DNA from 3 places in the Planococcus versutus genome. Region 1 is predicted to be linked to each of the others. Evidence: riboswitches for the same ligand, from Rfam matches in the RefSeq annotation. Region 1 holds a riboswitch; each other region holds the start of a gene.
The links. A riboswitch is a leader RNA that binds a small molecule or an ion and turns the genes downstream of it on or off. The one in region 1 is predicted to bind S-adenosylmethionine.
Positions count from the first base shown of each region.

Region 2: linked by a shared signal. The riboswitch ahead of I858_RS14600 (methionine ABC transporter ATP-binding protein) and the one ahead of metK (methionine adenosyltransferase) in region 1 are both predicted to bind S-adenosylmethionine.
Region 3: linked by a shared signal. The riboswitch ahead of I858_RS13940 (O-acetylhomoserine aminocarboxypropyltransferase/cysteine synthase family protein) and the one ahead of metK (methionine adenosyltransferase) in region 1 are both predicted to bind S-adenosylmethionine.

Region 1 is NZ_CP016540.2:1,169,971-1,179,854, forward strand. It holds gene pckA (phosphoenolpyruvate carboxykinase (ATP)) at 1-974, opposite strand, end outside; SAM riboswitch class I at 1,356-1,467, shown strand; gene metK (methionine adenosyltransferase) at 1,670-2,866, shown strand; gene I858_RS05980 (gamma carbonic anhydrase) at 2,922-3,437, opposite strand; gene I858_RS05985 (alpha/beta hydrolase) at 3,550-4,338, shown strand; gene I858_RS05990 (LLM class flavin-dependent oxidoreductase) at 4,377-5,384, shown strand; gene I858_RS16935 (hypothetical protein) at 5,759-5,917, shown strand; gene I858_RS05995 (SMI1/KNR4 family protein) at 6,147-6,671, shown strand; gene I858_RS17675 (DUF4181 domain-containing protein) at 6,723-6,839, opposite strand; gene I858_RS06005 (hypothetical protein) at 7,016-7,618, opposite strand; gene I858_RS06010 (VanZ family protein) at 7,911-8,516, opposite strand; gene I858_RS06015 (hypothetical protein) at 8,967-9,626, shown strand.
Region 2 is NZ_CP016540.2:2,893,246-2,903,129, forward strand. It holds gene I858_RS14565 (metal-sensitive transcriptional regulator) at 1-200, opposite strand, end outside; gene I858_RS14570 (DUF302 domain-containing protein) at 343-726, opposite strand; gene I858_RS14575 (OsmC family protein) at 1,097-1,546, opposite strand; gene I858_RS14580 (carbohydrate kinase family protein) at 1,563-2,501, opposite strand; gene I858_RS14585 (GNAT family N-acetyltransferase) at 2,658-3,221, shown strand; partial or broken gene I858_RS14590 (MetQ/NlpA family ABC transporter substrate-binding protein) at 3,289-3,747, opposite strand; partial or broken gene I858_RS14595 (methionine ABC transporter permease) at 3,749-4,114, opposite strand; gene I858_RS14600 (methionine ABC transporter ATP-binding protein) at 4,104-5,117, opposite strand; SAM riboswitch class I at 5,186-5,291, opposite strand; gene I858_RS14605 (carbon-nitrogen family hydrolase) at 5,343-6,131, opposite strand; gene I858_RS14610 (pyridoxal phosphate-dependent aminotransferase) at 6,217-7,380, shown strand; gene lepB (signal peptidase I) at 7,447-7,980, opposite strand; gene I858_RS14620 (SEC-C metal-binding domain-containing protein) at 8,200-9,219, shown strand; gene I858_RS14625 (hypothetical protein) at 9,268-9,477, opposite strand; gene I858_RS14630 (DUF421 domain-containing protein) at 9,783-9,884, shown strand, end outside.
Region 3 is NZ_CP016540.2:2,768,448-2,778,331, reverse strand. It holds gene I858_RS13960 (EamA family transporter) at 1-569, opposite strand, end outside; gene I858_RS13955 (hypothetical protein) at 663-884, opposite strand; gene pepT (peptidase T) at 1,130-2,347, opposite strand; gene I858_RS13945 (glycerol-3-phosphate acyltransferase) at 2,440-3,081, opposite strand; SAM riboswitch class I at 3,210-3,326, shown strand; gene I858_RS13940 (O-acetylhomoserine aminocarboxypropyltransferase/cysteine synthase family protein) at 3,426-4,718, shown strand; gene metX (homoserine O-acetyltransferase MetX) at 4,731-5,744, shown strand; gene I858_RS13930 (helix-turn-helix domain-containing protein) at 5,838-6,068, opposite strand; gene I858_RS13925 (mechanosensitive ion channel) at 6,217-7,476, shown strand; gene I858_RS13920 (response regulator transcription factor) at 7,630-8,265, opposite strand; gene I858_RS13915 (sensor histidine kinase) at 8,240-9,286, opposite strand; gene liaF (cell wall-active antibiotics response protein LiaF) at 9,283-9,884, opposite strand, start outside.

The DNA of each region.
Region 1 (9,884 bases):
TGCATCGGGTAAGCTGCACGCGTATTTTCAGTTAATGATCCATCATTATAGTCAGGAATACGTGTATCAGGATCTACCACAACGTTTTCAAGAACCGAACCGAAACGAATTGCGTCGTAAATTTGTGGTTCATTTTCACGAGACAAATTAATGGTTTTTGCGTAACAGCCACCTTCGATATTAAAGACGCCGTTATCCGACCAACCATGCTCATCATCACCAATTAGTTTGCGATCGCCATCAGCGGATAAAGTTGTTTTCCCTGTACCAGATAAGCCGAAGAACAATGTAACATCACCAGCTTGTCCAACGTTGGCTGAACAATGCATTGGCAAAATTCCTTTTTCAGGAAGTAAGTAGTTCATGATAGAGAAAATAGATTTTTTCATTTCGCCGGCGTACTCAGTTCCACCGATTAAAATAATGCCTTGTTCCATCGACACAATAATGAAGGTTTCAGAATCTGTAGCATCCACTGCAGGATCTGCTTTGAATGTCGGTGCGTAGACAACTGTGAATTCAGCTTCATGTGCATCTAGTTCTTGCGTTGTTGGACGAATAAACAATTGATGAGCAAATAGGTTATGCCAAGCGTATTCATTGATCGTTTGGATGGGTACACGTGATTCGTGATCAGCTCCAGCAAATCCTTTGAATACAAAAAGTGCATCTTTTTCTTTTAAATGCATAAGCACTTTTGCGTATAGATTTTCAAAAATTTCACTTGAAATAGGACGGTTCACATTGCCCCAGTCGACTTTGTTTTTAGAACTTTCTTCTTCCACCATGTATTTGTCTTTCGGTGAGCGGCCAGTGTATTTTCCTGTTTCCGCCGTTACAGCGCCTTCCCGAGTCAATACCGCTTCTTTGCGGGATGTTGCTGCTTCCACTAATTGTGGCACTGATAATTGAACATGCACATTTTGGCCAGCCAAAAGATTCTTCAAGTCGTTCGCAAAGTTCACTGAAGTCATATATATGTACCTTCCTTTTCTGTTATTCCCGTAATGGGGAGGATGTATATTCGTTCATTAGTATAACACATTAGGCTGATTAGTCTACACTAATCCGCTGTGGATAGTAAAAAATATTGAATTTATTGGTTGGAATAATTGAAACGGTTATTTCTTTATTTATCAAAGAGGTACTTATTATGACGATTATCCACAGTCAGATATTATTTTGTGTTCAGAGCATCATTTTTTATATGTAAACTTGTAGTTATTTTGTTCAGTAGTCGTGTATTTAAAAGATTTAGGAGGAAACAATAGAATGTTAACTCATAAAATCAATTTTTGTCTTGAAGTTGTTGACATTGCTATGCTATTTCCGTATGATGAAAAATTGAACGGATACTCTTATTCCGAGCTGGTGGAGGGGACAGGCCCTATGAAACCCGGCAACCTGCTGCTGTTGCAGTGATGGTGCCAAACCTGAACAAGGTGAACAGTCCTTGGATGATAAGAGTGAAAGGTGCGTAGGATGATTTTCCCTTTCCTCATGATGAATGAGAAAAGGGATTTTTTTGTGAAATGCCCTTAATCCTCGTGTGCAAAGGCCACATACGGCTTGAAGTTCAATCCAGATTGTCTGGAACGGACTTGACATGGGAAACGAGTACCGTATCAATTTCGAGAGCAATCTCGCAGGATATAAGGAGGAACATTTTTTGAAAAACCGTCGATTATTTACTTCAGAATCAGTAACAGAAGGACATCCAGATAAAATTTGTGACCAAATCTCAGATGCGATTTTGGATGCTATTTTAACAGAAGATCCAAACGCGCGTGTCGCTTGTGAAACAACAGTCACAACAGGACTGGTTTTAGTAGCTGGAGAAATCACTACGTCTACGTATGTGGATATTCCAAAAGTTGTCCGACAAACAGTAAGAGAGATTGGATATACGCGAGCTAAGTATGGTTTTGACTCCGAAACAAGTGCAGTTTTGACAGCAATCGATGAGCAATCACCGGATATCGCTGCCGGAGTTAATGTAGCACTTGAATCACGCGAAGGCCAAATGACAGATAAAGAGCTAGACGATATTGGAGCAGGCGACCAAGGGTTAATGTTTGGATACGCGAATAATGAAACAGAAGAATTGATGCCATTGCCAATTTCGTTGGCACATAAATTGGCACGTCGTTTAGCTGAAGTGCGTAAAGAAGATATTCTTCCATACTTGCGTCCAGACGGCAAAACACAAGTTACGGTGGAATACGATGAAAATCACAAACCTGTTCGTGTGGATACAATTGTTATCTCAACGCAGCATCATCCCGAAGTAACGTTAGAGCAAATTCAACGTAATATTAAAGAGTACGTCATTAATGAAGTGGTGCCAGCGAAATGGATCGATGAAGATACCAAGTACTTTATTAACCCCACTGGACGTTTTGTTATTGGAGGACCTCAAGGAGATGCAGGCTTGACTGGTCGTAAAATCATCGTAGATACATATGGTGGTTATGCTCGTCACGGCGGTGGAGCATTTTCAGGAAAAGACGCCACAAAAGTAGATCGTTCTGCTGCATATGCCGCTCGATATGTCGCGAAAAACATTGTAGCTGCAGGTCTTGCCGAAAAATGTGAAGTGCAATTAGCATATGCAATTGGTGTGGCTCAGCCTGTATCGATCGCTTTTGATTTGTTTGGTACTGGAGTTGTCGATGAAGATACATTAGATGATTTAGTACGTGCGAATTTCGATTTACGTCCGGCTGGTATCATTAAAATGCTTGATCTGCGCCGCCCTATTTACAAGCAAACTGCAGCATACGGACATTTCGGTCGTACGGATGTAGATTTGTCTTGGGAACGTACAGATAAAGCAGCAATATTAAAAGAACAAGCAGGCATTTAATACAGTAAGACAGCAAAAGGACGATCAGGCATTGCTTCCTGATCGTCCTTTTTTGTTAGTCTTTTTGAAGGGATTTATAGTAAGTGCCTTTTTCTGCATATTCGCGAACAATTCGTTTCATGTCTTTTTTGTCGTCTTCGCGTAGTTCGCGAACGACTTTTGCAGGCCTTCCAAGAGCTAACATGCCGGGAGGAATAACTTTGCCTGGGGGCACAAGACTGCCAGCTCCAATAAACGCACCTTCCCCGATTTCAGCTCCGTCAAGAATAATAGAACCCATGCCAACTAATGCACCTTTTCGCACCGTGCAGCTATGAAGCGTTACTTGGTGACCAATTGTTACTTCGTCTTCAAGTAACAATTTTTTTCCAGGACTTTGATGAAGCATGCAAAGATCTTGGATATTGACTTTTTTGCCAATAATAGTTGGTGAAACGTCTCCACGGATAACGGTATTAAACCATATAGAAGAATCTGCGCCAATTGTTACATCACCAGAAATCGTGACATAATCTGCGATAAATACGGATGAGTCGATTTGAGGTAATTTGTCTTTATATGGATAAATCATAGCAAAGCTCCTTTAAACAAGATAAGATATTCTATAATCGTATCAAAACAAATCGAAACGTCAAATAAGAACATGACTTAAGAAGTGATAAAGCAAGAAAGGAAGTTGAACGATGTGGAAATGGCAAGCTGAAGGAACAGCAAAAGCAGTAGTTGTTCTAGTCCATAGTGCATATGAACAACATTTGCGCTATGTGTGGCAAATTGAAAAATGGCGTTTGGCAGGATTTCATGTGTATACAGGAGACCTACCAGGACATGGCATAAATGCCAGCGGAGATAAAGTTCACAGGGAGTCATTTGAAGAATACGAACAAGCAGTAAATGAAATGCTTAACCTTGCATCGAAAAATGAATTGCCTGTATTTGTGATTGCTCACGGATTGGGAGCTACTATTGCGATGAGTGTTTTGGGTAAACGTAAATTGAATGTAGCAGGAGCCATTTTTACTTCACCGTGGTTAAAACTAAAAAAATTCCCATTAAAATCTCCACATCTGTTTTCAGGCATCACACAATGGGTTGGGCCCAAAAAAATAGAGCATGGCATCGAGCTGCGTCATCTTATGCGAGACCCACTTTCGTATAGTCATGAAACCGAAAGTAAAATCTATCATTCAGTTATGACAGCAAGATGGTTTAAGGAATTACAGAGGTATATAAAAGAAACTGCTGTGGCTGTGGAAGTTTATCCACAGATTCCAACGTGTCTATATACAGCGGAACGAGACTTGATTACAGAAAAAGAAATTGCTCGACAATGGTTATTAAAGCAACAACTAAATGAGTTTAGCTATAAAGAATGGACATGTTGTTATCATGATCTTTTTCAAGAACCGGAAAAAGAAGATATTTTTCTAGCTGGACAAGCATTTATTCATAACATCTTACGTTCACAGTAGGTAGTTCGTAAAAGAAAAAGTAAAAGGGGAGAATTTGGATGGCTTTACATTATAGCGTATTGGATCAGTCACCGATTTCAGAAGGCAGTTCGGCCGAAGAAGCGTTAAAGCAAACAGCTACGCTCGCACAACAAGCTGAAAAATGGGGATACACACGATTTTGGGTATCTGAGCATCATGATGCTCTAACGCTTGCTGGCTCATCACCTGAAGTATTAATTGCACATCTTGGCGCTGTAACAAATACCATCCGTCTTGGTTCTGGTGGCGTGATGTTGCCACACTACGCTTCTTTTAAAGTCGCAGAGAATTTCAAATTGCTCGAAGCGCTATATCCTGGCAGAATTGATGCAGGTATGGGGCGTGCACCTGGTGGGATGCCACGTGCTTCATATGCATTAAACGAAGGTAAAAAGCGAGATACCAGTCAATTTTCAACTCAAATCGACGATCTTCGCATGTATTTGACAGATTCTATTCCAGAAGATCATCCATATCATGGTATGAAAGCAACTCCGATTACCGCGAACTATCCCACCATTTGGATTTTAGGATCCAGTATAAATTCAGCATGGCTCGCTGCAGAAAAAGGGCTGCCTTATTTGTTTGCTCACTTTATCAATGGACAAGGTGGGCAAGTATTTGCTCAGGATTACCGAAAGCAATTTGTAGCCTCCGATGAGGGTAATCCCTACGTCGGCTTTGCCATTTTCGCAGTTTGCCAAGAAACACAAGAACAAGCAGAGCGAGTAGCATCATCTATAGATTTAGCCTTGTCTATGGGAGCGCAAGGAATACCTTCAAAAGGCACACCTTCACCTGACAAGGCATTTGAGTATCCGTATTCCAAGTTCGAAAAATTACTAGTCGCTGAAAATCGTCGCCGTATGGTCGTTGGAACACCGCAACAAGTGGTAGACCAATTAGAAGCACTAGCTTCTGAATACGGAGCAGACGAAGTGATGTTGGTTTCTCCTGCTTATGATTTTAAGGACAAACTAAAAACCTTAGAGTTGATTGCAAAAGAACTGCAGAAGCGTAGATAGACTGAAACTGTTCTGAAAGAGTGTTCGTAAAAGTATCGGCATTTTCGCGAACGTTCGTAAAATATTTACCCATATTTGCGAACGACTTCTTCATGTGTTTTTAATCCTTTTGAGAGTGTTCGTAAACGTGTACTTTTACGAACGCTTTTATTTCCAGAATTATCTAGCTATTCATTTGGAATTTAAGTATATTAAACCAAGGGGTTCCATTTTAGTCTTAAAGGTATTAAAAAAAGAAAGCTTTAAAAAAAGTCCGATGAAATTTTTGATGCAAAGATTAGAATTTGTATGTAACTTAAGTACAATTAAATAAAATTTAGAATCACACCATCGTCAACTAGATAAAACTTTCTGTCATTAAGGGGACTTAGAATATGAAAATGTATTTAAGGTATATTTTTTTAATAGTAGTAATTTCTATTGCTGCCATAGACACTTGGGGAGAAACAAGTAAAACTATTATGTATGTAATAGCCCTTATAAGTACACTTGCCCTAATTATTATGGAAGTAAGAGAGAAAAGTGAAAGTTAAAAGGAGGGAGGGAAGATGCGAACACTATCACATTTTTTCTCATCTTTAGTATAGGTGTGTGTTTTCGAACACTTTTATTCGAGAAAGCAATGCTGATTATTCCATCTCCATATTATGGGGATTGATGTTAATCTAAATGTAGAGAATGTTTGAAACTGAATGTAACTTAAGTGCAGTTAAGTTACATTCAGTTTAGAGAAAAACAGGAGCAACCAGAGGAGGAGCAATGATGTCTAAAATAAAAACTACTTTAGAAATCTTAAGGAAGCGCCTGGATTCAAATGGCCTGCTAGAAGTTCAACAGGAAGACGGCTATATCGGAAAAGCAGAAATGATTTTTAATCCTCCAGCAACTGAAGAAGAGTTGCAAAAGTTGCCATTTACTGTGCCGGAAGACTATAAAGAGTTTCTGCGGCTTCACCATGGTGGACTCATTTTTAACGATCCTAAATATGGAGGAGGATTTGAACTCTTCACCATAGATGAAATTTTAGAATTTAGAGCTATTCCTGGCTATGATTTTCCAGATAATTGGTTTCCAATCGCCTATGGATACGATAGTTGCTGCTTGATTATTACGGACAAAACGGTAGGCAATGGTTATCTGTATGTCATGGAGACCGGCGTTAACTTTGAAGAAGATGATATGTATATCGGTATGACCTTTGAAGACTGGCTTGAAAAGTTTATTGTGGCGCAAGGTTCGAAGTTTTGGGAATGGGGTTTCAGAATTCCACCTATGCTAAGTTTTTAAATTGACCATGTTTAGTAAACTGAATGTAACTTATTGTAAATTAAGTTACATTCAAAACCCCAATACCATTGCAACCATAAAGAAGACCCTGATACTCCAGTCGATTTTTTTGTGTTGATTATTTACATGGTTATGTAAAACGCTTTTGGTTTTTCGACTCTTAACCACCTTCGTAAGATAGCATTAAATAAAGCCATTAACACGAATAAAATGATCAGTAAGAGAAATAAATGTAACCAGAACGATGGTTCAACTCCATACATGAAATGTCCTACCTTTAAGTTTTCAATGAAATTAAAAAGCGCTGACAGTTTTCAATGGGAAGCTGTCAGCGCTTTTTAATTTTAATTAGGTTTATTCATAATTTGTTCTGTCATATCTTCATTTACATCGAAAGAGATTTTGCCAATTTTGCCCTCTTCTGGACAAATAGCTGATCCAGTAATTTCGTATTCTTTAGTTTCACTATCGTTTTGATAATTAACTTGAACGACAAAACTATAATAATCTTTATTAGTTGAGCTCTGATCAATCTCTATATTTTCAGTTTTCATCTTATAATCATTTGTTGAATGGTAATAGAAAGCAAAAGGTTTAAAACTAGAGTAACCATTTTCTGTGAAATACTCTCCATAAGTCATTTCTAGATAATCCTCATATACTGCTAATTCAGGCGCCCCATCTTCATAAGTTTGGACATCGTCTTTTATCATATTCTCTTCAATATCGTTAGTGATTCGAAGATATTCCTTATCTGGACCATTAAATTCTTTTTCAAGTACAGCGGTAATTGCAGATAAGTTTCCATCACCAGTGCTTATTTCATTTAATGTATTACTTTCTTTTTCTGAAGTTTTATTTGTACATGCAGCAAGTACAAAGCAAAGAACAAGTAAACTCAATATAGGAAATAGGCTTTTTCCTTTTAAGTTAATAATTTGGTCCATCCCCCTTTTTTATTTTATTGATAAAAAAATTATTATTTCTGATATCAGTAATAAATGTAACTTAATTAACAAATTATGTATATACTTATTTTAGAAAAAATAACAAATATTTTATAAATGCCCTATTTCAGACTCTCTACTTCCAAAACAAAGAAAACTACTGGTTGACCATATCAACTGACTTCAATTAAAGTTTTAATTTACTAGAAAATAGAAATTCAATGAAATTTTTTATTCTTTCTGAATGTAACTTAATAGCAATTAAGTTACATTCAGTTCCTTGTCTCTTTGCCTATTTTAAAAGTTTTAAAATAGACAAAGAAATAACGTATCCCACTAAAAAACCAATGTTGTATAAGAAAATATCCGAGACATCAAAAAGGCCGAAATTAAATTGGAACTGTAAATACTCAATTAAAAGAATAAATAGTTCAAAAATGAGAAGCCTGGACCAAAACCCTTTGAGAATATTAGCGTATGCTAACAAGAAATAAAAAGGGACAAAAATTGCTAGATTGATGGCCATGACGTAAAAAGAAGCCTCATCGCCTGATATATCTGAAATAAAACCAAGTGGATTTAATCCGATCTCTCCAGTGGCGTATCGGTGCTGTGGGTCAAGGCGCAATAACCCTAAAATTAAGACCAATAAATAAAGACCTAAAAGAACATATCTTTCTTTTTTGCTGTCGATTCTAAGTAAAATCAGCAGCAATATGTAGGTAGTAATAACAATGATCAAAACGGCTAAAACGTTCTTTTCGATATTTTCCATATTGCCGAAAAAACGAGGCAATAAGTTCATAAAAAAGCTTACATACAACCAGCTTCCGATTAACAAACTCACCAAAAATAATAAGATTTTTACTAACTTCTTAGATTTCAATGTCTTGAACACGATTTCCCTCTCTCTTAGTGTTTTCACACCTCTTTTTTATCTACTAACGATCTCAGATGATTATACCAATATTTTTCCAGTCAAGTTCCATTTTTTTATTAGATGCGAATGTAACATAACTCTAATTAAGTTACATTCAGTCTCCCTATTTCATTCGCTTTGCTATAAAATCCATCAAAACCAACTTCAAATGAAAATATGATACATTCAAAAATCGGTGCCATGAAGTTAAAAATTCGAATTTCGATAGGATCCAGGTTTAGCTATCAAGCATTATGAAAAGAAAAAAGCTTGTAAATACGGTATTGGAATTATTGAAATCTTTAGTAACCAGCTTTGTATTTGCTACGAATCGATTGCTGCTTATGAGATGATTTCACGGACACCACATGGTCGTGGCAGGATGTAGATAGTAGATATCACTCAAGACCATAAGGAGGAGATTATTGAATGTTATTTAGAGGCTTTAATTTTCAAGATCGTTCACCACAACATCATAAACCTAAACAAAGTCAATTTTATGTGGAAACCAACTGCATTGTTTATCTCTTTGAACAGTTCTTACCTAAACTTCATTTTGATGATGTAAGTAGTGTCCAATTTGAGTGTTATCCAAATGCTGAATTGACTTGTCAACCCGTCATCATGGACGGGTTATTGCCTGTAACGATCCCCTATGATGTAAGTAATTTTTACCAGCTATCCGATTTAGAGAAAAAGAAAAAGACACTTGACCTAATGATGGATGGATTACGGGTTATTTGTAAAGACAAGGGTTGGGATGAAGAGCCATTTTTATATGCGTATCAAAAGGTAGTAGGAAAAAAATATACATTTAAAAAAACGTATAAAAAGCCAAAATCAAGTCCCAATCGTAAATTGAAAGCGAAAATTGAAATAGAGATTGGGATATATAATTGTACGGCTTCACTAGTAGTTGAAGATAAAGAACAAAAGCACATCTATTCAGAAGTCCTTTATCAAACAGAGCCAATATTCGAATTGCTCTATCCATTATTGGGAGATATTAAATGGGTAGGTAATGATGAAGTCAGGGTTCATGAAAGAAAACCATGTGAACATCAGTTTAAAACAGTTTATTTACAGTAAAAAAAGCGCAAATTCATATGTCAGAACTTCTAGAATAATATTTTACCGATGATCGATAGAGTTCTTAATCACCAAAAGGAAAAAAGCTCAACTATGAGCTCTTTGCCTTTTTGGTTTGTCAAAGTGTACTTTTACGAACGGTTTTTTAGCGAGAAATAATTTATCAACTTCTATCTATAAAACTTAAGAATAGTAAAATAAGTATTATAGAGAAGAGACACAAAAATGAAAGTAAAGGTAAATAGCATAATGACACAT
Region 2 (9,884 bases), 1.5 Mb from region 1:
TTCTCTATGCTTTCACGTACGCACGTTTCAAGGTTATCGCTAACAATAACGCCGATAGCACGGTCTACTGCACTTCTTACTGCTGAAAGTTGCATAACGACATCTCTACACTCTCCGTCGTTTTCTACCATTCTAATAACGCCCCGGAGCTGACCTTCTATTCTTTTCAATCGGTTTTCAACAAGTTTGTCGTATTTCATATTATTGATGCCTCCTATTAATAAACGAAAGGATTCTTGCTTACATTCACAATATACCCCTAAGGGTATATTGTCAATAGATGAGCTTATAACAAAATTACGTTAACACTCGGGGATGAACCTTTATAAAAGCGTCTGACTTTTATGCAGACTGGTCGATGCACTTGATCAAACGTTCTTCAATATCCTCAGCAATCGATTTAATAGTTTGGTCTTCAACCATACCAATCAAAGCAGTAGGCTTCGGCATTCCAATTTTCACGCTATCACTTTCTTTATACACTACGATTTTACACGGTAAGAAATAGCCGATCATTAAGTTTTCCGATAACACACGGTTCGCTTCTTTTGGATTACAAACCTCTAGAATTCTATAAGGCGTATCGAAGTCTTCTCCTTTTTCTTGAAGTTTGGCAGTCAAATCGAAATTCCAAAGAACACCGAATTTCTCCGCCTTTAGATTTTCCTCTAAAGCTTCAACCGCTTCGTTTACTGTTTTTAATGTATCTACTGTGTAATTAAACATGTGTTAGTTCCTCCTTTTATTTTTAACTTTTAGCTCTATGAGTACCCTACCCGGTATAAATTCAACTAAACATTAGACTATCAGACTAAAAATAAAACGTGGGACTCCATCATCGCTTTTCCGTGTTATTCTTTGGGGAAGTAAACTTCGGATTTCACATAAAAATCGTCCTTTCTGTAATGATGGTATGGTAACTTTCATTTTACAGAAATGGACGTTTTTTATATCCTTTTTTAGATTCAGAATGGCTTATGGGAGTGGAGACGGCCTAGCTGGCTGAGGCCGTGCCCGCGGAAAACGTCCGTCGGAATGGAAATCAACTCTTTCTCATAAATGTAAAGAGGCTTATGAGGCATCCCTTTGCTGAATCTTAGTTTCCTTTTCTAATATCTGCTTGCAATTCAATTTCCACATTGCCTTTAATCGCACGTGTAATCATGCATGAACTTTCTGCTTTTTCTGCGAGTTTTTGTGCCAATGCTAAGTCCTTTTCAGAAGCATCTGCTGTTAAAACCACTTGTGGTTTGTGAACAATGCGCTTGTAAGTAGTTACGCCTTTTTCGACTTCTACAATTCCTTCTGATTCCATCGTTAGCGATTGTTTCTCTAATTTGCTGCGCTCCATCATGGCCGCTAACGTGATAATATAACAAGTAGCTGCTGCTCCTAACAACATTTCATCTGGGTTCGTGCCAACTCCCGGACCATCCATTTCGGATGGAATCGAAATTTGAGTTTTTAAATTCCCTGTTTCAATTTCTCCTATACCGTTGCGAAAGCCAGGCCAATCTGCTGTTAACTGAAAACTATGCAATGTCATTACTTTCTCTCCTCGACTAGTTATTTTTCTTCCATTCTGCCATGCGCGGCATGGCAGTTAACGCGCCTATTTTCGTTGCACAAAGCGCGCCCATTTGATTTCCGAAATTTGTACATTCGATCACTTCTTGTTTTGTCTCAGGCAATCCAAACAAATAGACATGACGAATGATTCCCGCCATGAAAGCATCTCCAGCTCCTGTCGTGTCTACAGCTTGTACCGGAATTTCTGGCACGTGATGAATTTGGTTTTGAAAACCTGCGTAAGTGCCGTTTTCACCATCTGTCACCAACACTAACGGAATAGCATAACGCGATAATCGCATCATTCCTTCTTCGAATGACTCGGTTTCCATTAGAAAAGCAAGTTCTTCTTTTGTCAGCTTACCAATATCTGCTGATGGTAGAAATTCACATACGGTTTGGCGGCAAAGCTCTTCATTTTCCCAGCGCAAAAGACGGATATTAACATCGTACGAACAAATAACATGATTGTTTTTTGCTAACTCGATTGCTTTTTGAGTAGTGGTTCTCGCCTTAGGGTGAAACAGTGTACCAGAACAAAAGTGAAAAATATTAGCATCTTCAAAAGATTGTGATTTAAGTTGTTCGTATGTCACTTGAAGATCTGGAGTTTCATTGACATACGATGCAAACACGCGATCAAAATCAGAAGTCAACTGTATATACACACCGCTAACTCGTTTTTTAGGAGTTATAATGGCATGACTTAAATTTACTCCTTCATTTAGCAGTTCATTTCGCACAAAAGTTGACGTTTCATCATCGCCTGTAATTGTGATAAATTCAGAAGGCACGCCTAAGCCACTGACACCAGTCGCTACATTTACTGTAGCTCCACCAAGGTGTCTATTAAAAGAAGTATTAGAGGTATTTGTAGCAATATAATCTACAAATACATCGCCATATGTGAGGACATGCTTTACTTTTTCCATGTGTGACCTCTTTCGTGTAAAAGATCTTTTTCATTGCTATACTACTAATTGGAAGGTTTTCAAACAATCATACAGAACTCTACTACGTAATTCACTTTATTTAGCTATTATTTCAGGCTACACCATTTTAAATCAAGTAAAAGGAGGAAGTTTTTTTTGGAACTTACTATTCGACAAGCTCAGTCCGCCGATGCTGAAAAAATTGCACCTCTCATTATTAATGCGATCGGTGACATTGCGAATCATATGACCGCTCAAAAAGAACCAGAAGCAGTACTTGAAAAGATAGAAGACATGATCCGTGGAGAAAATACACGTCATAGCTATCATTATACGCATGTAGCGACTTTAGATGGCGATATTGCTGGTACGTTAGTGCTTTATCATGGCAATCAAGCAGAAGCACTAGATCGTTATTTAATCGAGCAACTAAAAGAACAAGGACACGAACGAACCATTGAACCAGAAGCACGCATGGATGAATGGTATATTGACACCGTTTCTGTTGACCCTAGTTACCAAGGAAAAGGAATTGGTTCAAAGCTATTTGAGTATGCAGAAGCCATTGTATCGTCAAAAGGAGGCGGTAAGCTTTCTCTTAATGTTGATATCGATAAAGAAGGAGCTATAAGACTTTACAAACGTCTTGGCTATATCGTTTCTGAGCCATGGACAATTATCGGCGAACCATTTCATCATATGGTAAAAGTAGTTTCTTAATCTTCTTTTTATTTACTATAGAAGAAAGCTGCTCCAGAAAAATCTGGAACAGCTTTTTTTTAGTTTTTTATTTAGCCATCCATTCGGGTTTCCCAAAACCTTCAAAATCCTCATCAATCGTCTTTTCAAATGATTCCGACTCGACAATTTCTACTAAATCCTTGGCTAATTGACTATTTTCATTTTCTGCTTTGACTGCTACTACATTACGGTACTGATCGGGCATGTCTTCAAGCGCTAATGCGTCTAACAAATCCATTTCGGCTGCTAATGCGAAATTCCCAGGAACAGCAGATAAGTCAGAGCCGTCAACTGCACGTGGTAGTTGTCCAGCTTCGATAGGTTGGAATACAAGGTTTTTCTTATTTTTCACAACATCTCTTTCAGAAATTTTAAGTTCATCAACTTCGGGATCCACTTCTACTAAACCCTGATCTTCTAACATCTGCAAAGCGCGTGCAGCATTGACTGGGTCATTTGGAATTGCGATAGTTGCACCATCTTCTATGTCTTCTATTGTATCAAATGTCAATTTCACGAAGTGAGTTTTCCACAATTCGCGCAAAAAAAGGAATCGCCGCAACGGATAAAGAAACGCTGGCCGCAACTGGCCCGATTGTAGTTCCAGTAATAAGTTTTGTTAATGGAATAAGTGCTACTAATAAAATAATAAACGGAATCGAACGTAAAATGTTTACAACAAAGCCGACTACTGAATTCACTGGTCGATTTGCAAGAAACAAGCCGCGATCAGTAGTAAATAATAAAATTCCCAAAGGCAGTCCCACAACTAATGCAACAGATAGAGAAATGCCAATCATCGTTAAGGTTTGAAAAAAAGCTGTTTGTATTTCAGGCCATAACTCAATAATTCGTCCCCATTCAATTCCCATTCGACATCACCTCTACTATTGCTAATCTACTTTCCATATAGTTTATAGCATCTGTAACAGCGGATTTATTGCCTTTTAACTCCATAATGAAGATACCAAGTGGCTGCTCTTGAATATACTCGATTGCTCCGTGTAAAAAATTTCCTTTCACCTCAAAGTTCTGGAGCATATCAGAAATAACGCCTTCGCCAGCTACGCCGCCTTTAAACAGTACTTTTACTAAAGTGCCTGTAAATCCGCTCAAAATTTGAGTTGGTACATTGAACGAAACAACACTAGAAATAAATTCTTTTGTTAGTTTTTTTTGAGGAGCTGCGAAAATGTTATATACGTAACCTTCTTCAATCACAAGTCCACTTTGCATAATGGCCATGCGGTCGCAAATTTCTTTTACTACGTTCATTTCATGTGTGATTAAAACAATTGTGATATTCAATTGATGATTAATATCTTTTAATAACCGCAAAATAGACAAAGTCGTATTTGGGTCTAGTGCAGATGTTGCTTCATCGCATAACAATACAGCAGGATTATTAGCCAGTGCTCGCGCAATGCCTACACGTTGTTTTTGGCCACCACTTAGTTGCGCTGGGTAGACATTACGCTTATCTGCCAAACCAACCATTTCTAGCAATTCTTCTACACGCGTCTTAATGTCTTTGTTAGACGTCCCTGCTGCCCGTAACGCAAAAGCGATATTATCATACACCGTCTTTTGACTAATCAAATGAAAATGTTGAAAAATCATTCCAATTTTCAAACGTGCTTTTCGCAACTGCTCGCCGTTTAACTTGGTTAAGTCTTTTCCATCTACTTTGACACTTCCTGAGCTTGGCCGTTCGAGCAAGTTAATGCAACGGATTAACGAACTTTTTCCTGCTCCAGAGTAACCGACGATGCCAAAAATTTCTCCTTTCCCAATATCTAAAGAGATATTGTCAACTCCAGTGACCGTGCCATGTTTGGTTGTGTATGTTTTTGTCAATTTCTCTATCTGTATCATAGCTTCCTCCTAACAATAAAAAAATGCCTCTTTCATCAAGAAAGAGACATCGAAAATTTGAATTTCTCGACTTATCTTCCGGAATGTGCAAACATTCCGCAGGACTTGGCACCTTCCCTCAATGGGGGTTGCCGGACGTCATAGGGCCTACCCCTCGGTCTCTCTTGATAAGTTGATGCATATTAGATTGAATTTCATATTACATACATTCACTCAGGGTGTCAATCAAATTCTGAATTTTCCATATAATTTTTCGCGACGGTCCTCAAAAACCGGAATACGTTTGCGAACTTCTTCTACTTCTTCCAAATCAATTTCTACATAACCAATGCCTTCTTCTTTTTTCATGTCTAAACGAACTTCTCCCCATGGAGCTATAACTATTGTGCTGCCTCCAAATACGTTTTTGGGATCACTGCCAATGCGGTTTACACCAACGACAAAGCATTGGTTTTCAATCGCACGCGCTTGCAAAAGCGTACGCCAATGGTCAATTCTTGGTTCTGGCCATTCTGCTGATACAAAGATAAGTTTTGCACCGTTTAATGCTTGCGCACGAATCCATTCCGGAAAGCGAATGTCGTAGCAAATTACACCACCGTATACGACGTTTTCCAACTCAAATGTGCCAAGTGTGTCTCCTTCTTCTAAATGAATGTGTTCATCCATCAATCCAAACCGATGTGCTTTATCATATTCTGATACAAGCTCGCCGTTTTTATTGACAACATACATCGTATTGTAAAATCCTTTATTTTTTTCTGTTGATACAGATCCCCCAACAATGTTTACAGTGTTCTCTTTTGCAAAACTCTTCAGCATTTCCACTGTACGATTTGTGTTGTCAGCTAATGTACTGAGTTCTGTCAATGCGTAGCCAGTATTCCACATTTCAGGTAAAACAATCGTATCTGCACCATTCGCGGTTGCCTCTTTTAAATAAGCTAATACTTGCTGATAGTTCTTTTCTGGTTCTCCAAATACAATATCCATTTGAACACATGCAATCTTCATATTCTCTCCTCCAGTAGACAAGTTATCCTAAATTCTATAAGATTCGGAGTAGATGTGCAATTATTTCGAAAATAAGGAGAGTTATATGGAATTTTCTAACCGCTTACAAAATCTACCTACTCAATTCTTTGCCTCACTCGTTGCAAAAACGACCAAAGCTGTGCTTGAAGGACGCGATGTCATCAATCTTGGCCAAGGAAATCCAGATCAACCTACCCCTGATCATATTATTAAAGCATTGCAAACAGCCGTTACTGATCCGCAAACACACAAGTATTCTCCTTTTCGTGGCATATCAACTTTGCGACAAGCCGCCGCAGATTTTTACAAACGCGAGTATGACGTAGAAATCGATCCTGATTTAGAAGTAGCTATTATGTGTGGAACAAAAATCGGTCTTGTTGAATTGCCATTAGCATTATTAAATCCCGAAGATCTTTTGTTGTTACCAGATCCCGGCTATCCTGACTATTTATCAGGAGCGCCATTAGCAGGTATTGACTTTGAATTGATGAAATTACATCCACAACAAGGCTATTTACCAAACTATGACGAGTTATCGGAAGCCGTTCGCGCGCGTGCAAAATTAATGTACTTAAACTATCCTAATAACCCAACTGGCGCAGTAGCAAACAAAGAATTTTTTGATGAAACCGTAGCTTTTGCAAAAGAAAATGACCTAGCTATTGTTCATGACTTTGCTTACGGAGCAGTAGGCTTCGAAGGCAAAAAACCAGTTAGCTTCTTGCAATCTAAAGGAGCGAAAGAAGTCGGCATTGAAATGTATACTTTATCGAAAACGTACAATATGGCCGGTTGGCGGATTGGATTTGCGGTCGGACATTCCAAAATGATTGAAGCATTAAACTTAATCCAAGATCATTTGTTTGCTGGATTATTTCCTGCCGTTCAACTTGCTGCAGCGGAAGCTTTAACTGCAGATCAACAATGTGTGGATGATTTAGTAGACCTGTATGAAAAACGCAGAAATGTTCTTGTTACAGAATGTACACGTATCGGTTGGGAAATCACGGCGCCACTTGGTTCTTTCTTTGCTTGGCTGCCCATTCCAGGCGGATTCACAAGTGCTGAATTTGCTGATTTCCTGCTTGAAAAAGCTGATATTTCAGTTGCGGCTGGCAGTGGATTTGGAGACGGTGGAGAAGGCTTTGTCCGTGTTGGACTACTAGTTGACGAAAGTCGAATCGTTGAAGCAATCGATCGAATCGAAAAGCTCCATTTGTTTTAAAACGAAAAAAAGACAGCCTTTAAATGAGTGAAAGCTGTCTTTTTTTCATTATACGATTATGTTACTTTATTCGACCAGTCCGATATGATTGAATGGCGCAATTCGAATTTTCACTTCGCCTATAACCGTTTTTTCAGAAACAAATCCTAGAATTCTTGAATCTGTACTATTCGATCGATTATCACCCAACACGAAATAAGACGCAGCAGGAACTGTAAACTCTTCCATATCTTCAGTCAGTCGAAGCATTCCCATTTGCTTTGCAGTTTGATAATTTTTATCTAAATAAGGCTCAGCTTGGGCCTTGCCGTTTATATACAATTGATCATCTTGTATGGAAATGATATCTCCCGGAATGCCAATTACGCGTTTGATGAAATTGACACCATTTGGAGCAGTAAAGACAATCATATCGAAGTTTTCGATAGAATAGATTTTCGCTAACACGACTTTATCGTTTTCTTCAAATGTCGGCATCATCGATTCACCATGGACAGCTACTGGTTCAAAGAGAAAATGGCGCGATAACAAGACAATCATCACTGTCAATAAGATGACACGCATCCAAGATATCGATTCTTTCACCGGATCTTTATACACCTTGTTCCCTCCTACTCGTGCCTGTTTTCTTTTATTATAATACGCCTTCAGCTTTGTGCATACTGACACTTCTCAATCTACTACTCAGTCGCAAGTTAAAAGACTTTGAATACGTTTCAAAAGCTAGATGCATAAAGCTTATTACTACGTCTGAATCGTCAGACTTTTGAGCCTATCGCGATTATATGTTACACTCAATAAAAAATGTAGGTGATTAGAATGGTAGGAAGAAATGATCCATGCCCATGTGGCAGTGGCAAGAAATACAAAAAGTGTCACGGAAAACAAGAAACTGTGTCTATCAACGATTTGATTAATGAAGAACTTTTCAAAGTACGCCAACAGTTCTTCTCGGAAAACCCAAATCAGACTCATATTACTGAGTTCCGCGAACTTCAACAAGAATGGCAGCCGCATTTAATGAACTCAATGGCTGAAAACGATGCGCAAGCATTTGTTATTGAAAATTTCCTGTTTATGAAAAAGCCTGAACTGTGGGAAGAGTTTTTAGAAAAACAAATTGATTTGGCTCAACGTCCTTCAACAAAAGAAGTGCTTGGCGATTGGAACAATGTTAAAGTCTTCATTGGTCAATATGTTAAAGGTGATACAAAAACAGCTCAATTTACAGATGCATTGACTGGTGAAACGCTTGAAATGGCAGACCAGCCACCAACTGACATGGAAAATGGGCAAGGCTTATTAGCCATCCTATTACCTGACTCTCGTGTTGGAGAAAATGGTGTCCTTTTCCTTAACGGCTATTTAACAGTAGTAGGAGAGTTTAAGCCGTTCTTCGATCAGTTAACGGCTCAAATGGCTTCTGCTAATGCTGCGCAAGACGAAAGTTATCTTCGCGATAATTATTTAACAATTGTTGAACAAATTGTTAAGTACTCAACTGGCAGTGTAGAAGAAAGCATTTCGCTTTCTCCAGAACACGACTCCGTAATGGTTGAACTTGATAAGCATATTGAGCAAGCTAATTTTGATGAAGAAACGGTCGGCAATATTACTAGTATTTTAAACAGTTATCTTGTAAGCCAGCAACCAATTGTTCAAAAACCCGAGGCTCTTGTAGCAGGATATTGGAGATTCTTGCAAGACCACGAACTGATAAAAGGACCTATGTTGTCTGCAAAAGATTTAAGCGAAAAATTCGACGTTTCTTCGAGTACGATTTTAAAACGTTCAAAAGAATTTAGTGCTTATTTCGAAGAATTGCTAGCAAAAAAATAAGTGTTATTCAGCCTAATTGGCATCGATACAGCAAAAGAGTAGCCGCGGCTACTCTTTTTTTCTTCGGAAAGTAATGAGAATATACAGTAAAATCCCCGCTACTGCCAGAAATAAGTACAAGCGAATAAAGTAAATTTGAAGCCATAAAGCATCGGTTAAATGGAAAACAAAATTAACAAAAACTATAACAGACAGCAAGATGCCTAAGGTAAAAATCAGCAAACCTGCATAACGGATTCGTTTCAAAAAAGATTCCATTTAGATCACTCCCCGTTAAGACTAAGTGATATTTCTATTCCCTTTCTAAAAAATACCAATCGCTTCTTTTAGATTTTCTATTCAATTTGTGTTTGTTGATAACTCTGAAGGGAATCATAGAAAATACCAGGGCAGTGCCTTTATTTTGAACTTAAAGGGAAGTCTCTTTGTTCTCTCTTTCTTATACACAATAAAACGTCATCTTTGTGTGTTATGTGGATAAGATGTTTGAATTTTGTGGACATTATTGAGTAAGTAGAACATGTAAATACATTTATTAAAACCATAGACCAAGGAGGGCAAAAATGTTTGAAATTACACTCGATAGTTTTATTCGGATTGTAACAGTCGGTTTTCTTGCGTACGTTGGGTTGGTTATTTTCCTACGCATTTCTGGCAAACGAACA
Region 3 (9,884 bases), 1.6 Mb from region 1:
GCTGCAAAAAGTGACACATAAAACAGACGGGCTGATGTGTCCATGCCTTCGATTTGCTTACCATTGACAAACATAAACGCAGAAAAACAAAATGCAGCAGCCATGCCCCATACCCAACCTTGCCATGGAATGCCACTGAGGTCAGTGCCAATAATACCCGCTGCAAACAATGTACCAGCAAATAATAAAATTAACGAAAAAACTTCTGTTCGTTTAAGCCATCGGCGATTAACGATACAATCTAAGAACATGCCAATCCAAGTAAATTGGAATAATAAAACAACGGCTAGTGAAGCGGGAAGGTAGTTAAGAGAATGTGCATACACCATACCGGTGGCCGCTGTAAAGCTACCCGACAGCACCAAAATTTTCCAACCTTTCAGACGAGGCATTTTTCGTTGTGTCACAAAAAATAACAGAGCTGCCAATGCGAACCCTATAAAGTATTGACTAGTTACTGCTTCCGCAGAAGTAAATCCATTTTTCATGGCCACCTTTATAATAGTTGAGAGAATCCCATAACAGCTTGCAGCTATGACGACCATAAGCGGATAAATCCAGTTTTTCATTTTCTTTCACTCCTGTTCAAATGAGAATCATAGCATAAAAAACCCACAGAGAACAGTCTCTGTGGGTTTTTGCTATAACAAACATTTGCACGATTATTCAGGGAATTTCTCTTCGCTTGAAGAACTATTCTTAGTACCGCGCTTATCGCCTTCTTCACGCTTCTCTTGTTTTAAGTCTTCCATAGGAATAGCGTCAACAGTTAACTCTTCTTCGTGCATTTCAGTAAGAGTTTTTTTATCAGTTTTATACTGTTCTGGATTGTCCATTGAAGCACCTTCACGCTTGTCTTGATCTAGTGATTTTTTATCTGACATATAGAGCACCTCTTCCTTTTGTATGTATCCTTTATATTCCTTAAACAAAAGTTTTAAAACATCTGCTTTTTCAACAACATGGTATGCGTAAACAACATCACGAATATTCTGCTAGAAATAGTCAGATTTCAATAAAGTTTATTTTAAGGATGGTGTAGCTATTTAAAAGCATCCTCAGTGCAAAAGTTGAAGCCTTACAAAAGAAAAAGACATATTGGAATGTTTCCAATACATCTTTTTGAGTTTTATTTAGCTGATTTTACGAGTTCGATAATTACTTGTGTAGCTTTTTCCATGTTTTCAGCAGAGATAAATTCGTATTTTCCATGATAGTTCTCGCCACCTGTAAAAATATTAGGTGTTGGAAGTCCCATATAAGACAATTGAGAACCATCCGTTCCGCCACGAACAGGAACAATATTTGGTTCGATTTCTAGTGTTTTCATAACTTGTTCCGCATAGTCAACAATTTTCATAACAGGTACGATTTTTTCGCGCATATTGTAATATTGATCTTCGAGTTCTAAATGAATAACTTCTTTACCGTACTGCTGCTGAAGCTTCTCTGCCACAGCTTGCATATGTTGTTTTTTCTCTTCAAACTTCTCTTTATCGAAATCGCGGATAATATAGCTTAATTCTGCTGTTTCGACGTCGCCAACAAAATTATTCAGATGAATAAATCCTTCGTAGCCTTCTGTCAGTTCAGGAACTTCATTTTTAGGCATTTCTTGCTGAAATTGAATAGCCACGGTTTGTGCATTGACCATCTTGTCTTTTGCAGAGCCCGGATGGACACTTTTGCCTTGAACAATCAGTTTACCACTTGCTGCATTAAAACTTTCATACTGCAACTCACCAAGAGGACCACCATCCATCGTATAGGCATATTCAGCGCCAAAGCGTTTAACGTCAAATTTGTGTGGACCGCGACCGATTTCTTCATCAGGCGTAAATGCGACGCGAATTTTCCCATGTTCGATTTCTGGATGCTTAATTAAATAGTCCATCGCTGTCATAATCTCAGCTATACCTGCTTTATTGTCTGCACCGAGAAGCGTGGTGCCGTCTGTCGTAATGAGTGTATGGCCAACATAATTTTTGAGAGCAGGAAAATCTGCTACTAACATGTGAATGTTGTCGTTTAAAGGAATATCTTGCCCATCATAATTGTCAATGCGTTTTGGATTGACATTCTTCCCAGTAAAATCAGTAGCTGTATCTACATGCGCTAAAAAGCCGATAACTGGAATTTCTTTATCAGTATTAGCAGGTAACGTACCGAAAAGATACCCTGCATCATCCATACTAACTTCTTTGAGTCCAATGCTTTTCATTTCTTTTTCCAGTTCATGGAGTAAGTTCCACTGTCCTTCAGTCGAAGGTGTCGTGTCACTCGTAAAGTCAGATTGTGTATCGATTTTAGCATAACGAACAAGTCGTTCAATTAAATTTTCTAACATGTATAAATCCTCCTAAAATAAGTCTCGTATCTATTTTAACATGAAGCAAGAAAATTCTGTCATAAAACGAGATAATAAAGAGAATTCCTTTGTTAGGTAGGCGTTGTCGGCTTCCTACGTAAAACTGCTGATACTTTGTTTTCACTCCCATTTTTTATGCGTATAATATTTTCCTGGTGTTTCCAAAGAGCCATTGCAAAAAGTACCGTAGCAATCACGAGAGGCCATGGTCCTACTGCCGGAATAACTGCGATTACTAAATAAACGCTATACAATACGAGTACACCAATTACTAAGTAATCTGTTACGAGTGAAACAGTGATTAATAATATAAGACCGAGCAAACCGAGCTTCCAATCAAGTGCTAACATAACGCCTATAACAGAGGCTGTCCCTTTGCCTCCTTGAAACTTCATGAAAAATGGGAAGTTATGCCCGACAATAACGCCAGCACCTGCGACAAACAATAACGCCCATGTTACGTCAGCTGCAAAATTACCTGTAGAAAGCAATAAACGCAAACCCGCTACAGCTACGAATCCTTTGAAGATATCAACAATAGCTACAAGTAATCCGTATTTCCAACCCAATACGATAGCCGCGTTAGAAGCACCAGAATTTTTAATGCCTTGTTTTTTAACATTCACGCCTGATAACATCTGCGCTACCAAAGATCCATGACAACAGCCGATTCCATAGCTTGCAATAAATAATAGCAAAATCCACATAAACATAATCGATTCCTCCTCTATATACAGATAACGTTTGAAAATGGCTGAGGTTTCAAAATTTTTCGACTAATTAGCTTGACAAATGTCTGGAAAGTTTTTATACTTCACAACAAGATCAAAAAAATCAAATACTCTTATCAAGAGTGGCGGAGGGATAGGCCCTATGATGCCCGGCAACCAACAGATGAATTTATCTGGAAAGGTGCTAATTCCTACAGAATCGATGTACAGGTTCTGACAGATAAGAGGAGGAAACTCCGTATTTTGCGGCCCTCTTCTTAAACGAAGGGGGCTTTTTGTTGTCCCTTTTCGGAACTACAGCACGTAAATAAGAGGGGGAATAGAAAATGATGAACTTAAAACCAGAAACGTTATTGCTACACGGCGGGCAGCAACCAGATCCAACAACAGGATCTAGAGGTGTACCAGTATACAAAACAACTTCTTATGTTTTTCGTGATACACAGCACGCACAAGATCTTTTTGGGTTAAAAGAAGCAGGGAACATTTACTCACGTATTATGAATCCAACAGTTGACGTTTTCGAACAAAGAGTAGCTTTGCTTGAAGGAGGAACTGCAGCAGTTGCTCTTTCATCAGGAATGGCAGCAATTGCCTTTTCAATTTTAAACATTGCAGAAGCAGGAGATGAAATTGTGGCAGATAGCAGTCTTTATGGTGGTACGCATAACTTATTTGCCAATACACTGCCGCGTTATGGCATTACGACTAAATTTGTTGATGCTACAAATCCAGAGAATTTCAAAGCAGCCATTACAAATAAAACAAAAGTAATTTTTGGCGAAATTATTGGGAATCCTAGTTTGAATATCTTTGATGTCGAAAAAATTGCAGCTATTGCTCACAATCATGGACTTCCGTTATTGATTGATAATACATTTGCTTCTCCATATGGCAGCAATCCAATTGAGTTTGGCGCAGATGTCGTTATTCATTCAGCTACAAAGTGGATTGGTGGTCATGGCACGACAATTGGCGGAGTTGCAGTAGACGCTGGCACGTTTAATTGGAACAATCCACGTTTTCCCAATTACACTGAACCAGATAGATCTTACCACGGTTTGTGTTATGGAATAGATGTCCCGAATGCAGCTTTTGCAACAAAACTACGTGTTCAGTTATTGAGAGATTTTGGTCCGTCATTAAGTCCAGATAGCGCACATGCATTAATTCAAGGTTTAGAAACGTTGCACTTACGCATTCCCAAGCATAATAGCAACGCTCAAGTTATTGCAGAATATTTAAAAGAACATCCACAAATTGAATGGGTGAATTACTTAGGATTCGAAGATCATCCATCTCATCAGCTAGCGAAGAAATACTTGAAAAACAATGGGTACGGATCGATTGTTAATTTTGGTATTAAAGGTGGACGAGAAGCAGGACGCAAAGTGATTGATAGCATCCAGTTGTGGTCACATGTTGCAAACGTGGGTGATGCAAAGTCGTTAATCATCCATCCAGCTTCAACAACTCATCAACAGTTGAACGATGAAGAACTAAAATCATCTGGTGTAACCGAAGAGTTGATTCGGTTGTCGATTGGTTTAGAAGACCCAGAAGATTTAATCGCGGACTTAGAACAAGCGATTCAAGTCGCAACATTAGCAAAAGCATAAGGAGGAATCGCTATGAAAACAGTATCCATTGGCTCATTAACTCTAGACTCAGCTCAAGTGTTGGATCACGCAGAACTTGCATATGAACGTCTTGGAGATGAAAATGCTCCTGTGATTCTGGTATGTCACGCATTAACGGGCGATCAGTATGCAGTTGGCACCGAGCAAAATCCAGGCTGGTGGGCAGGGATGATCGGTCCAGGCAAGTCAGTGGATACAACTGTTTTTCAAGTGATTACATTTAACGTGCTTGGTGGCTGTCATGGATCGACAGGACCCTCGTCGGTAAACCCTGCAACAAGACAAGCGTATCTTGCAGATTTTCCAACGCTTACAATACGTGACATGGTCAGAGCTGAGTACTATGCACTACAAAAACTTGGTATCAAAAACTTGGTTGGCGTGATTGGAGGATCTCTGGGAGGGATGAAAACGTTAGAGTGGGGAAAAATGTATCCAGAATTTATTCGTACAATTTTCCCATTAGCTGTTACGCCATATTACAGTGACTATGGAATCGCTTTTAATCATATTGGGATAATGGCTATTGAAAATGATCACGATTTTAATGGCGGAAATTATAAAGACTCTACTGTTTTGAAAGGGTTCGAGTTGGCTAGGATGGCTGGTATGGTAACGTATCGAAGTGGCAGTATGTTCAATCAACGATTTGGGCGCACAGGCGATGCAAGTGAGTTTGATATTCAGTCGTATTTAAATTATCAAGGAAAAAAATTAGCAGTGCGTTTTGATGCTAATAGCTATCTCGTATTGCTAAAAGCTATGAATACACATGATATTAAAGAGGCGGTTTTAGAAGTTCCAGTATACTCGCTCTCGTTTACGAACGATTTGCTTTATCCAAGTGAACTCACTATACCATGGCTGAAAAAACAGCGAACTGCAGAGTGGGAAATTATCAAAACAGAATATGGTCACGATGGATTTTTGACGGAGTTTGAAAAATGGGGAAGGTTTATAAGTGAAAAACTAAAAACGTTTGTCCTACCTGAACCCATTCGGTGAGACTTATTCATTGAACTCAAAAAGCGATGTATAAATACAAAAACATTTGAGCCATGTATTGAATGGCTCAGATGTTTTTGCTGTAAGTTGGAGTTAATCCTCGTCTTTTATATCCACATCATCTGGAATAGGAGTAGCACGCCATTCCTCTAAAGCATGCTTTGCTTGTTCTAATTGTTTAAAATGCGTATCAAATTGAGAAGTATTAATCATGTATTGCTCGCCGTCATGAACTGTGCGAATGCGACCTTCTAAAACATAACGATTGACTTGCTCTTCGGACATTGATAAAAAAGCAGCAGTTTCCTGAATTGTCATATACATAGGATCTCCTCCTTTTCTTTTATTATAATAGAAGAGCAAGTTTACCTCAAAATATTCAGTTCATAAAAAAGAGAGATTAGCGTTTAGTTTCATGAAAGTAGGGGAATAGTAGGAGTGAGTCTTATACAAACAAAAGGAGGACGAATGCATGAATGATATTGGAAATTCTTTTAGAGGAGTCGGCAATACGATTATCGACTACATTCCAAACGTTTTAGGGGCATTATTATTATTACTTGTAGCATGGATTGTAGCAACAATTGTCAAAGCAATCTTCACTAAAGGTTTGAAAAAAGCAGGTGCAGACCGAGCTATGGTTAGAGGACACATGGCGAAAACTAAAGAAAGTGCAGACAGTATGTTGGATTCGATAGGAAAAATCCTTTACTACTTAATTTTCATTTTGTTTATTCCGAGTGTTTTACAAACTTTGGACATGAACAATGTGGCACAGCCAATTTCGAACATGATGGATAAACTATTGGCCTTTTTACCTAATCTTTTAATGGCTATCATTATCCTCGTAATTGGTTACTTTGTAGCGAAATTTGTGAAAAACTTGGTGTTCAGTCTTTTGACAGCAATCAACGTTGACAAGTGGATCAACAAATTTACTGGTAAAACAAGTAGCACTACAGGAACTACAAGAATGGATGCAGGAGACAAGTCAACACTAGCAAATGTATTAGCGAATGTTGTTTTTGTTATTGTACTCATTCCAATCTTAACGATTGCATTAGAAACTTTAAACATTCAATCGATTTCTGAACCGATTGTTAATATGCTTAATCAAGTTCTTAACATGATTCCAAACATCTTTGTCGCGATTATTTTAGTGCTAGCAGGTATCCTGATTGCGAAGTTCGTTGGAGATTTGTTAATCAGTCTTTTAAATGGAACAGGGATCAATCGGTTCTCAACGTATTTAAGCACTGATAAAACAAAATCACCGAGCGTTGATATTGCAAACGTCATTGGCAAATTAGTCCAAGCAATCATCATCATCTTCTTTACAGTAGAAGCGATGAACGTATTGCAACTTGATGTATTAAATGGAATTGGTGAAGCTGTTATTGCTTACTTGCCACTTCTTATCAGTTCATTGATCATTCTAGGTCTTGGACTTATTGGAGGAAGCTTGCTAGGAAATTACGTAAAACAAGCTTCGAGCAATCGCTTTTTAGGAGCCATTGTGAAATATGTAGTGATCATTATTGCAGTATTCATGACGCTTGACCAATTAAACTTTGCGACCAACATCGTGAACTTAGCATTCTTATTCATTATCGCTGGACTTGCAGTAGCGTTTGCAATTTCATTTGGTATGGGTGGACGTGAGTTTGCGAAACGTCAGTTAGAAAAATTGGAAAAGAAAATGGAAAAAGAAAACAACAAGCCTGAACTATAAATAAGAGCGGAAAGTCACTTTGACAGATAATAGTCAAAGTGACTTTCTAATTTGTGAGAAGATAGCCTTAAGTGAAATTCGGCGCAGTGAACGACAAAAACTAAATGCACAATTGAGAAACACCGCACAGTAACTAGGCTGTGCGGTGTTTTTTTAGTTGAGAGGCGTAATTAGGTTATGTTGGAATGCGTAAATAACAGCTTGTGTACGGTCGTGAACTTCAAGTTTTGCAAGAATATTACTGACATGTGTTTTCACAGTTTTTACAGCAATGAACAATTGATCAGCAATTTCTTGGTTGGTCAATCCAGCAGCTAGTAACAACAAAATTTCCATTTCACGTTCAGTTAAGTCCGTATGGAGAACACGTTTATGACGCATTTGCTTCATCATTTTCGTCATCACTTCAGGTTCGAGAACGGGCGTACCATTCATGGTTTCTCGAATGGAATCGGCTATTCGAGAAGCTTTTGACGTTTTTAAAATGTAGCTTACGGCGCCTGCTTGGAGGGCAGGATAGACTTTGTCATCGTCTAAAAAACTGGTGACAATCATGACTTTAGCTTCTGGCCATTGATCGATAATGGCTTTTGTGGCTTCTGCCCCGTTCATAATAGGCATGACCATATCCATTAAAATCAAATCAGGGCGTAACTCTAATGCCATCTGGACGGCTTCTTGACCGTTTGTTGCTTCACCCACGACTTCCATATCTTTCTGAGACTGCAAGTAAGCAGAGACACCTATGCGCACCATTTCGTGGTCATCCACTAATAAGATTCGAATCATTAGGCTTCTTCCTTTCAATCGGAACTTTTATTTCCACAATAGTACCTTCAGAAGGCACAGAAACGATTTTACTCGTAGCACCAATTTCAATAGCGCGTTCTTCAATATGCTTCAATCCGTAAGAAGTAGATTTGGATTGCTCACTTTCAAATCCAACGCCGTTGTCTTGTATGCGCAAAATTGCGAAATGATCACGCTCAACAAACAAGATGTAAACCTCGGTTGCCTTTGAGTGGCGCAATGTATTGGATAAGGTTTCTTGTGCGATGCGAAACAAGTGATCTTCTGCTCCTTTTTGCAAAGGCACTTCTTCGAGTTTATGGTTAATAGTAAAATATACTTTTTCTTTTAATTCACTGACCAATTCAAACAATCCTTGTCGTAAGCTCTTGTCGTGAAGGGCCGCAGGACGTAAATGCAAGAGCAGCGCACGCATTTCCAATTGAGCTTGTTGAACCATTTTTTCAGTCTGCAACAATCCAGGCTGCGCATCTTCGCTCTCAGTCATAGAAGACAACAACATCGAAGCTGCAAAAAGCTGTTGCGAAACAGAGTCGTGCAACTCTCTGGCCAATCGTTGACGTTCCACAATCAAACGTTCTTGAATAATTTGGTCTTGTGTTTCAGCTCGCTCGTTAGCAATACGTGTTAAGCTTTTACGTTGCGTTTCAAGAAGCTTTTGCAGTTTTAAGATAGAACTGGATAAATTGCGTGGTAGAGTTTTCATATTAGCAGCTTGAACAACTGTATTGTCTTCGTTTCGTAAAAGTGCTTGGAAGATCTCTTCGATTTCTTGGACTTTTGAGCGCGATAACGATTCTGTCCACCATGAAATACCGACAGATAAAGCAAGCATAAGAACAAGTAACCAAATACCAAGCGGTAAGCCAGCGATAAAATCTTCCCATAAAACAGCCCAGCCTTTGAATGAGGGCAAGCCAAGTAGCGCAAATAAAATACTAAAGACGATTAACGCAAACAGTGAAATAAAGAATAAGCTACGTGGGAGTATTTGTCTCATCGGCGAATCACCTCGACATCTCCCATCCAAGTGGTTACAGAAACAATCAATTCAACTGCACTGCCCTCGTCTGCGGGATAACCATCTTCTGTATGAATCGTTCCATTGATGATGCGCTTTTTATCGCCGTTGAAAAAGCGGGCTTCTCCAAGAAGTGTGGAATAAAAAACACGTACAGGAACTTCATAAGGAACGACGACTTGGATTTTTCCAAAGCCTTGTCGAATAGAAACGAGTGATGTTTTTTTAGGCAATACCGTTTGTGTAGTATCCACTAAAATGTCCCCTACAAATCCTTGGATATGAATGTCTTTCCATTCATAAGCTTCGATTGGAGTACTTTGTGTAGACAATATTTTGTTTTGAATTAGGCCTTTATCTGTCGCTTGATAAATAGGCGCGGTTTGAAGCCATTCGTCGCCTTTCCATAGACGCAGCAACAAATAAACAGCGAGCGCAAACACCATCAAGCGTAAACTCCACATGGATAAAATAGAAATTCCGATTAAAAAAGCACCTGTCCAAAAATAAGAACGACGGTATTTTACGTTATTTTTTAATGCATAGTAGATGGTTCCGATACCAAGAAAGATCAAAA